2 regions of the Pseudomonas sp. 1L-C-7-B-C1 genome follow, and region 1 is predicted to be linked to the other one. Evidence: riboswitches for the same ligand, from Rfam matches in the RefSeq annotation. Region 1 holds a riboswitch; the other holds the start of a gene.
What was found. Region 1 has a riboswitch for cobalamin ahead of AC0Z8Z_RS18985 (ABC transporter substrate-binding protein). Riboswitches for the same ligand answer to the same signal wherever they lie in the genome.

Region 1 (4,516 bases):
CTCCTGACGGGCGTTCATCGAGGACGATTCCCGCGGACCAGCATCATGGCAAACACCGGCGCGCCCACCAGCGCAGTGATCACCCCGATCGGCAACACCTGACCCTTGATCAGCGTGCGCGACAGCACATCGGCGGCGATCATGAACAGCGCGCCGATCAGGGCGCTCAAGGGCAGCAACCGTGCATGGCGCACGCCGGCCACCAGGCGCACCGCATGGGGAATCACCAAACCGACGAAGCCGATGGAGCCGACAATCGACACCATCACCGCCGTCATCAGCGCGGCAGTGAGGATCAGCACGGCCTGCACCCGGCGCACCGGAATGCCCAGCGATGCGGCTGAATCGGTGCCAAACGTGAACGCATCCAGCGCGCGCCGATGCCACAGGCACACCAGCAAGCCGAGCAACACGACCGGCACTGACAGCGCCACCGACGACCAGCGCACGCCGCTGAGATTGCCCAGCAACCAGAACATGATCCCGCGCGCCTGTTCGGCATTGGCCGACTTGGTGATCAGGAAAGACGTCAGGGCGTTGAACAGCTGGGACCCGGCAATGCCCGCCAGAATGATCTGGCCGGCAGCGGTCTGACCACGGGAGGAGCGGGCGAGCAGGGCGACCAGCGCGAACGCGGCGATCGCACCGGCAAACGCGCCGGTCGAGAGAGAAATCGTACCGGCGCCGATGCCGATGATCGCCACCAACACTGCGCCGGTCGACGCGCCGGCGGAAATGCCCAGCAAGTAGGGATCGGCCAGCGGATTGCGCAGCAACGATTGCAAGACCACGCCCGACACCGCCAGCCCTGCGCCGCAGGTCGCGGCAACGATGGCCCGGGTCAGGCGGTAATTCCAGACGATGCCCTCGTCGATAGGGTCGAGAGGAAAACCCGCGGCCCACAGCTTGTTGGCCAGCACCTGAACGATCACCGGCAGGCTGATCGACGTCTCGCCAATCGCCACGCCCGCCAGCACCGCCAACGCCATCAACGCGAGGGCCCAGGCACCGTGGCCGAAGATTCGGACGACGCTCGACCGGGGCATGCTGAATGACGTCATTGCGCTTGAGTGGCCTGAGCCAGTTGCTCGATGCCGTCAAACAGCCGCACGCTGGACTCCATGGCGCTGGCGTCCATGATCACGATGCGATTGTTTTTCACCGCGTCCATGTTGCGGGTGACAGGGTCGGAGCGGAGAAACGCCAGCTTCTTCTCGTGATCGTCGGCCGGGAAGCGGCGACGGTCCATGCGTGCGATGACCAGCACGGTCGGGTTGGCCTTGGCGATGGTTTCCCAGCCCACGGTCGGCCATTCCTCATCGGAGTCGATGACGTTACGCATGCCGAGGGTGTCGAGCATGAAGTTGGGGATGCCCTTGCGCCCGGCCACGTAAGGGTCGACGTTGATGTCCGGGCTGGAAAACCAGAACACCGCCGAGACGGGTGGATTGTCATGGGCTTTCGCTTGCGTCACCGCCTGGGCCAGCCGGGTTTGGTAACCCGTGATCAATTGCTCGCCACGGTCCTGCACGTCGAAGATCTGCGCCAGCTGACGCAGGCTTTTGTACAGGGTGTCGATGCGGAAGGCTTCGAGGCGCGTGCCGTCAGCGCCAACCCGGTTGTTCTTGCCCTCGCAATCGGACGGCAGGATGTAGGTCGGGATGCCCAGATCGCGAAACTGCTCGCGGGTGCCGACCGCGCCCTGGGGCCCGACCATCCACTCAAACTGCACCGGCACGAAATCCGGGCGTTTGCCGATCACTGATTCAAAACTCGGCGCGTTGTCGGCCAGGCGCTCGATGCCGTCGTTGAGGGTTTGGTACTGGGGCAGCACGGGATTGAACCACAGCGAAGTGCCGATCACGTTGGGGCCCAGGCCGAGGGCGTAGAGCATCTCGGTGGCGGCCTGGCCGATGGTGACGGTTTTCTGCGGGGCATGGGTGAAGGTCAGCGGTTCGCCGCAGTTGTCCACGGTCAAAGGGTAGGCCGTCGACGCCGCGAAACCGGCGGTGGGCAAAGTCAGCGTGACGAGCAGGGCGGCGAGGCGGCGCAGCGGCATGAACAGCGATCTCCAGAAAGCCTGAGTGCTTGGCGAAGCAGGCGCTGGAAAGTCCACCCGACGGGCGCCCCTACGATGAGGGCGAGCACAGCGTGCGCGAGCGACGCGCGAACGGGAGTCCTTCCCCGGACACCCCGCCGGTGAATGAATATGCTGGCCGGCAGGTCTCCTGACTGGCGCATCATCGCTATGCTTCGGCCTTCCCGGGGTCACCCAGTGGCAAACAGGAAGCAGGGCTCAGCGCCTACAGTTGCGGGGACAGTTCCGTTTCAGCGCGCAGCGCGCCTGGGGATTCCCTATTAATTCCGAGTGGAAACCGGCGGCGGGGATACTAAACGATTCGGCGGGTGGAGGCGAATGCGGCGGCGGTGTGGCAGAGGCTAATACCTGTGGGAGTGAGCTTGCTCGCGAAGAGGCCGGCACATCCGCTAAATCTTCAGTGGCCAGGATGCAGTCTTCGCGAGCAAGCTCACTCCTACAAGGGTTCGTGCGCGCTCTTCGTAAGTCCAGAGGGGCTGCCTACAGCTTAAACGGCCAACCGACGATCTTCTTCGGCCGAGGCGTCGCATAGGTCCGCACTTTCGAGGTCTTCAACCCCAGACGCACCAGCGATTCGGCCAGCGCCACCGCTGCGGTGACGCCATCCACCACGGGCACGCCGGCGCGGTCGCGGATGAGTTGATCCAGCCCGGCCATGCCGCCGCAGCCCAGGCAGATCACTTCGGCCTTGTCGCGGGTCACCGCGTCGAGGGCCTGCTCAACGATGGCTTCGACCGCACGCTCGGGCGATTCTTCCAGCTCCAGTACGCTCATGCCACTGGCCCGCACCGACGCGCAGCGCTCGTACACGCCGGCCAGCTTCAAACGGTCTTCGATCAGCGGCACGGTGCGGTCCAGCGTCGTGACCACGGCGTATTTATGCCCCAGCAGCATCGCCAGGCTGGCCGCGGCTTCGGTGATGTCCACCACCGGCACATCGAGCAATTCCTGCAAGCCCTCGCGGCCGTGCTCGCCGTAGCCGGCTTGGATCACCGCGTCGTAAGGCCCTTCGTAGGACATCACCCGGTCCATCACCGCAATGGCCGCCAGGTAACTTTCGAAATTGCCTTCCACCGACTCGGCGCCGAAGCGCGGGGTCAGGCCGATGATCTCGGTGCCAAGCGAGGCCACGCTGCGGGCCTGCTCGGCGATGGTCTCGGTCATGGATTCGGTGGTGTTGACGTTGACGATCAGAATTCGCATGGACAGATCTCGCGCGGGAAACAAGGCCGGGCGTCTGGCCCGGCGTCGTTGCCCACGATATCAGTCTTTGCCCGGGACTGGCGCCTGCAGGGCAATGAAGCCCTGATCGCGCATGGCCTGCCAGAAACCATCCGGCACCTGGGCGTTGAGCGCGGTGACGTCTTCGATGATCCGTGATGGCCGGCTGGCACCCGGAATCACCGCTGCCACCAGCGGGTTGGCGAGGACGAACTGCAACGCCGCCGACTTGATGTCCACTTGATACTGCCGGGCGATCTCCTGAATGTGCGCCACCTTGTCGAGCATCGCCGGCGACGCTTCCTGATACTCGAAATGCTTGCCGCCCACCAACACGCCGGAGCTGTAAGGCCCGCCGACGACGAATTCGGCGTTGTGCTGACGGGCCTTGTCGAACAGCCGTTGCAGCGGCTGGTCATGGTCGAGCAGCGAATAACGGCCGGCGAGCAGGAAACCATCGGGCTGGGCTTCTTCCAGGTCCAGGGTCAGTTCGCACGGCTCGACGCGGTTGACGCCAAGGCCCCAGGCCTTGATCACGCCTTCTTCGCGCAGTCGGGTGAGGGCGCGGAAAGCGCCGGTGCGGGCGATGTTGAAATGCTCGATCCAGGCATCGCCGTGGGCGTCCTGGGCGACGTCGTGAACAAACACGATGTCCAGCCGATCGGTGTTCAGGCGTTTCAGGCTCGCTTCAATGGAACGCAGCGTGGCATCGGCGGAGTAATCAGTGACGATCTTGTTTTTCAGGCCTTCAGCGAACGGACCGCTGCGGGTCTCGGTGTCGATCTCGTCGGAAATCAGCCGGCCGACTTTGGTGCTCAGGGTGTACTGGTCGCGGGCAACGCCGGCGAGGGCCTTGCCCAGACGCTGTTCGGACAGCCCGGCGCCGTAGATCGGTGCGGTGTCGAAGTAGCGAATGCCCTGGTCCCAGGCCGATTGAACGGTGGCCGCCGCTTCCTCTTCGTCGATGGTGCGAAACATGTTGCCCAGCGGCGCGGAGCCGAAGCCGAGGCGGCCGATGATCTTGTCGTGCAGACTCATTTGAGGGTGTCCTGTGCGGTAGGGCGTGTTGGATGGCGCGCGGTTCATGACCTGGATCGAGCACGATAAAACCGGCGAAGCTTCTTTACTGACTGTTGATTGCCGCAGGGGTTCTTGGTCATGGGCGGTGTCTTACTTTCACATGCACGGCAAGCGGCT
Region 2 (4,516 bases), on a different contig from region 1:
CCACCTTCATCAATTACTATCCAGGCGCCAATGCCGCTGCACTCGGCTATGTCGAGCGGCTGTGCGAAGCCGAGGCCGGCTGGACGGAGAGTCTGATTTATCTGTGGGGCAAGAACGGGGTAGGGCGCACGCATCTGTTGCAGGCCGCCTGCCTGCGTTTCGAACAGATGGGCGAGCCGGCGGTTTACCTGCCGATGGCCGAGTTGCTCGATCAAGGCATCGGCCTGTTCGATCATCTGGAGCAGTACGAACTGGTGTGCCTCGATGACTTGCAGGCGGTGGTCGGCAAGCCTGAGTGGGAAGAAGCGTTGTTCCATCTGTTCAACCGCCTTCGCGACAGCGGCCGACGCTTGCTTATCGCCGCTTCATGCTCGCCGAGGGAGCTGCCGGTCAAGCTGGCCGACTTGAAATCACGGCTGACCATGGCGCTCGTGTTCCAGATGCGTCTGTTGTCCGACGAGGAAAAGCTCCGCGCCCTGCAGTTACGCGCCTCGCGTCGCGGGCTGCACCTGACCGATGAGGTGGGGCATTTCATCCTTACCCGCGGCAAGCGCAGCATGAGCGCGCTGTTCGACCTGCTTGAGCAACTCGATCAGGCCTCGCTCCAGGCCCAGCGCAAGCTGACCATTCCCTTCCTCAAAGAAACCCTCGGTTGGTAGGCGCGTCCGTGGTCGATCCGGCCCTGGTGCTGCAAACCGCCGCGGCTCTGCGCCACGCCACCCGTATTCTGATCATCACCGGCGCCGGCCTCTCGGCTGATTCGGGTCTGCCAACCTATCGCGGTGTCGGTGGACTGTATAACGGCGAGACCGACGACGGCCTGCCCATCGAAATGGCCTTGTCCGGCCCGATGCTGCGTCGTGATCCCGCGCTGTGCTGGAAGTACATCGCACAATTGGGCAGCGCTTGCCTGGGCGGACGTCCCAATGCGGCGCACTACGCCATCGCCGAATTGCAGCGGCGCAAGCCGGAGTGCTGGGTATTGACGCAAAACGTCGACGGCTACCATCGCGCCGCAGGCAGTCCACCGGAACGGCTGATCGAAATTCACGGCCAGTTGGCGCCGCTCTACTGTCAATCTTGTGGCGCCGAGGATCTACAGTTGAGCGAACATCTCAACCGGCCATTGCCACCACTGTGTCCCCGCTGTACTGGCGTTCTGCGGCCATCGGTGGTGTTGTTTGGGGAGATGTTGCCGGAGTTGGCACTGAACGTGCTTGAGAGGGAGATGGCAAAAGGCTTTGACGCTGTGCTCAGCATCGGAACCACCGCCAGCTTCCCGTACATTCATGAGTCTATGCTGCGCGCTCGGGTGACGGGAGGCTTTACTGCCGAGATAAATCCTTCGCCGACCGATCATTCCGCGCATATGGATGCGTTTCTGAGGTGTAGAGCCTTAGAAGTGATGGACGACATCGTAAGTCACATTTGTTTCGATTGAATTTGCAAATGGGTACGATAGCGGGCATAGTTTCGGCTTCTTTACACTTCAGCCACGGTCGTGCACATGCTAAACCGCTTCGCACCCCTCGTGCCTCTCGCACTCGTAACGCTGTTGTTCGGCTGCGCGGCCCAGATGCCGACGTCGCAACAACAGTCGCAAAGCCCCCAGTTCCGGGACTCTGCCACTGCTCAATCCGCTACCAAGCGCGCCGACTACGCCTCTTCCGTACTGGATGACGAAGTCGCCACTGAAGACGAGCTCGCTCAGTTTGCCGACAACAAGCCATACCGATTGCCGGTTCTGGCTGACAGCATCCTCGAACGCGGCAAATCCTTGATAGGCACTCGCTATCGCTTTGGCGGCACGTCGACCACCTCCGGTTTCGACTGCAGCGGTTTCATCGGTTACCTCTTCCGTGAAGAGGCGGGCATGAGCCTGCCGCGGTCTTCCCGCGAAATGATCAATATCGATGCCCCTCTCATCAAGCGCAATGACCTCAAGCCGGGCGATCTGCTGTTCTTCAGCACCGCCGGCCGTGGTCGTGTCAGCCATGCGGGCATCTACCTGGGCGATGACCAGTTCATCCATTCCAGCAGCCGCCGCAGCGGTGGCGTCCGCGTCGACAGCCTCGACGATGCCTACTGGGCCAAGACCTTCATCGAAGCCAAACGCGCACTGGCCATGGCACCTTCAACGGTACCTGAAACCACCACCGCGATGACCTCGACTACCATCAAGCGCCAACACCGTTAATTCCGGGCGCGTAGAGGGTTCGGCCCTCTTGCGCGCAACCCCGGCTGTCGGCAAAGTAAGCTGCACCCCGCACAGGTTGTCGTGTTTATGTCGTTAACGGTTCGCCTGATGGTTGCCTCTCTGGCTGTGCTGCTGGCCGCGTGTTCCAGCACTCCACCGCCCGCTCCGCGCAAGGTCGTCTATCGGCCTGTGGTTTCCGCTCCTCCCCAGTTTGCTTCACCGCTCGCCGACGACGTCTTGTTGCGCGCGATCGGCCTCGTTGGCACGCCCTATCGCTGGGGCGGCAACACGCCTGATTCGGGATTCGATTGCAGTGGCCTGATCGGCTACGTCTACCACGATGCGGCGGGGATCACCTTGCCGCGGTCGACACGGGATATGATCACCCTGCGCGGTCCTGACATCGATCGCAGTCAGCTGCAGACCGGTGATCTGGTGTTCTTCGCCACCAGCGGCGGCTCCCACGTCAGCCATGCCGGCATCTACGTCGGGGAAGGGCGATTCGTTCACGCACCAGCCACCGGCGGCACCGTCAAACTCGACAGCCTCGACAAGCCCTATTGGCAAAAAGCCTGGCTGAACGCCAAACGCGTTATCCAGCCATCGAACCTCGCCAGGCAATAGTCGCTTCTGAGGCAATGTGTTCATGGGCTGTTGCTGCATGAACACCTGTGCCTTTCAGGGTGAAATCCCGTAAACCCGTGGGCGCTCTGCCCACGGTTCGATTGACGCTCCCCAGTCAACCCTCTAACCTTCGCGCCATGTTTCAGGTGCCCGGGACTTCGTTGGTCCACAGGGTGAAACAGGGAAGCCGGTGCGATTGCTCGTGCGATCAATTCCGGCGCTGCCTCCGCAACGGTAAATGAGTCTGGGCCACGCACGATGCCACTGTGTTCGCTGAACATGGGAAGGCGCATGGCCTGCCACGCTTGTGGCAACTCATGAGTCCGGAGACCGGCCTGATCCATCGAACAGCATCACGGAGGGCGATGCTCTGCTGCAGGCCGGCCTTGTCCGGTGCCTGCTGACAGTCTTTGCCCGTGCCCTCCGTCTGCCACACCTGCCCTCAAGCGGAGAGCTGAGATGAGCGAATCCCCCGAACGTGACGAACGCCACCTGGCGCGCATGCTGCGCAAAAAGGCGGTGATGGACGAGCGCATTTCCAGCGCGCCGAATGAATGCGGATTGCTGTTGGTGCTGACCGGCAACGGCAAAGGCAAGAGCAGTTCGGCGTTCGGCATGCTCGCCCGCGCCATGGGCCACGGCATGCAGTGCGGCGTCGTTCAGTTCATCAAAGGCCGCCACAGCACCGGCGAAGAGCTGTTCTTCCGCCGCTTCCCTGAACAAGTGCGTTACCACGTGATGGGCGAGGGCTTCACCTGGGAAACCCAGGACCGCCAGCGTGACATCGCCGCCGCCGAAGCCGCCTGGGCCGTGGCCCGGGAGATGCTCAAGGACGCGTCCATCGGTATGGTCGTGCTCGATGAGCTGAACATCGCCCTCAAGCACGGTTATCTGGACCTGGAGCAGGTGCTGAGCGATCTGCAGGCACGGCCACCGATGCAGCATGTGATCGTCACCGGTCGCGGGGCGAAGCATGAATTGATCGACCTTTCAGACACCGTGTCCGAAATCGGCGTGGTCAAGCATGCCTTTCAAGCCGGCATCAAGGCCCAGAAAGGCATCGAACTGTGAGTGAGCGTCAACCCCGGCACTGCCCGGCAGTGCTGATCGCAGCGCCGGCGTCCGGTCAGGGCAAAACCACCGTCACTGCCGCACTGGCCCGTCTGCACCGCAATCAGGGGCGCAAGGTGCGCGTGTTCAAATGTGGGCCGGACTTTCTCGACCCGATGATTCTTGAACGCGCCAGCGGCCATCCGGTGTACCAACTGGACATGTGGATGATCGGCGAGGACGAAAGCCGGCGCCTTTTATGGGAAGCCGCTGCCGATGCCGACCTGATCCTCATCGAAGGCGTCATGGGCTTGTTCGACGGCACCCCCTCCAGCGCCGACCTGGCGCGGCGTTTCGGCGTGCCGGTGCTGGGCGTGATTGACGGCACGGCCATGGCCCAGACCTTCGGCGCTTTGGCGCTGGGACTGGCGCGCTATCAGCCGGATCTGCCGTTCGCCGGCGTGCTGGCCAATCGCGTCGGTACGGTGCGCCACGCGCAGTTGCTGGAAGGCAGCCTGACCGAAGGCCTGCGCTGGTACGGCGCGCTGTCCCGTGAAACCGGCATTGAGCTGCCCAGCCGGCACCTCGGCCTGGTGCAGGCCAGCGAATTGAATGACCTGGACATGCGCCTCGACGCTGCCGCCA

Region 2: another riboswitch for cobalamin. It lies ahead of cobO (cob(I)yrinic acid a,c-diamide adenosyltransferase); the one in region 1 lies ahead of AC0Z8Z_RS18985 (ABC transporter substrate-binding protein).

The regions. Positions count from the first base shown of each region.
Region 1 is NZ_JBXAWH010000012.1:149,596-154,111, forward strand. It holds gene AC0Z8Z_RS18975 (ABC transporter ATP-binding protein) at 1-18, opposite strand, end outside; gene AC0Z8Z_RS18980 (FecCD family ABC transporter permease) at 15-989, opposite strand; gene AC0Z8Z_RS18985 (ABC transporter substrate-binding protein) at 1,058-2,059, opposite strand; cobalamin riboswitch at 2,202-2,395, opposite strand; gene AC0Z8Z_RS18990 (aspartate/glutamate racemase family protein) at 2,579-3,301, opposite strand; gene AC0Z8Z_RS18995 (aldo/keto reductase) at 3,362-4,357, opposite strand.
Region 2 is NZ_JBXAWH010000011.1:218,245-222,760, reverse strand. It holds gene hda (DnaA regulatory inactivator Hda) at 1-659, shown strand, start outside; gene AC0Z8Z_RS18195 (NAD-dependent deacylase) at 668-1,441, shown strand; gene AC0Z8Z_RS18190 (C40 family peptidase) at 1,508-2,197, shown strand; gene AC0Z8Z_RS18185 (C40 family peptidase) at 2,285-2,821, shown strand; cobalamin riboswitch at 2,949-3,174, shown strand; gene cobO (cob(I)yrinic acid a,c-diamide adenosyltransferase) at 3,281-3,892, shown strand; gene AC0Z8Z_RS18175 (cobyrinic acid a,c-diamide synthase CobB) at 3,889-4,516, shown strand, end outside.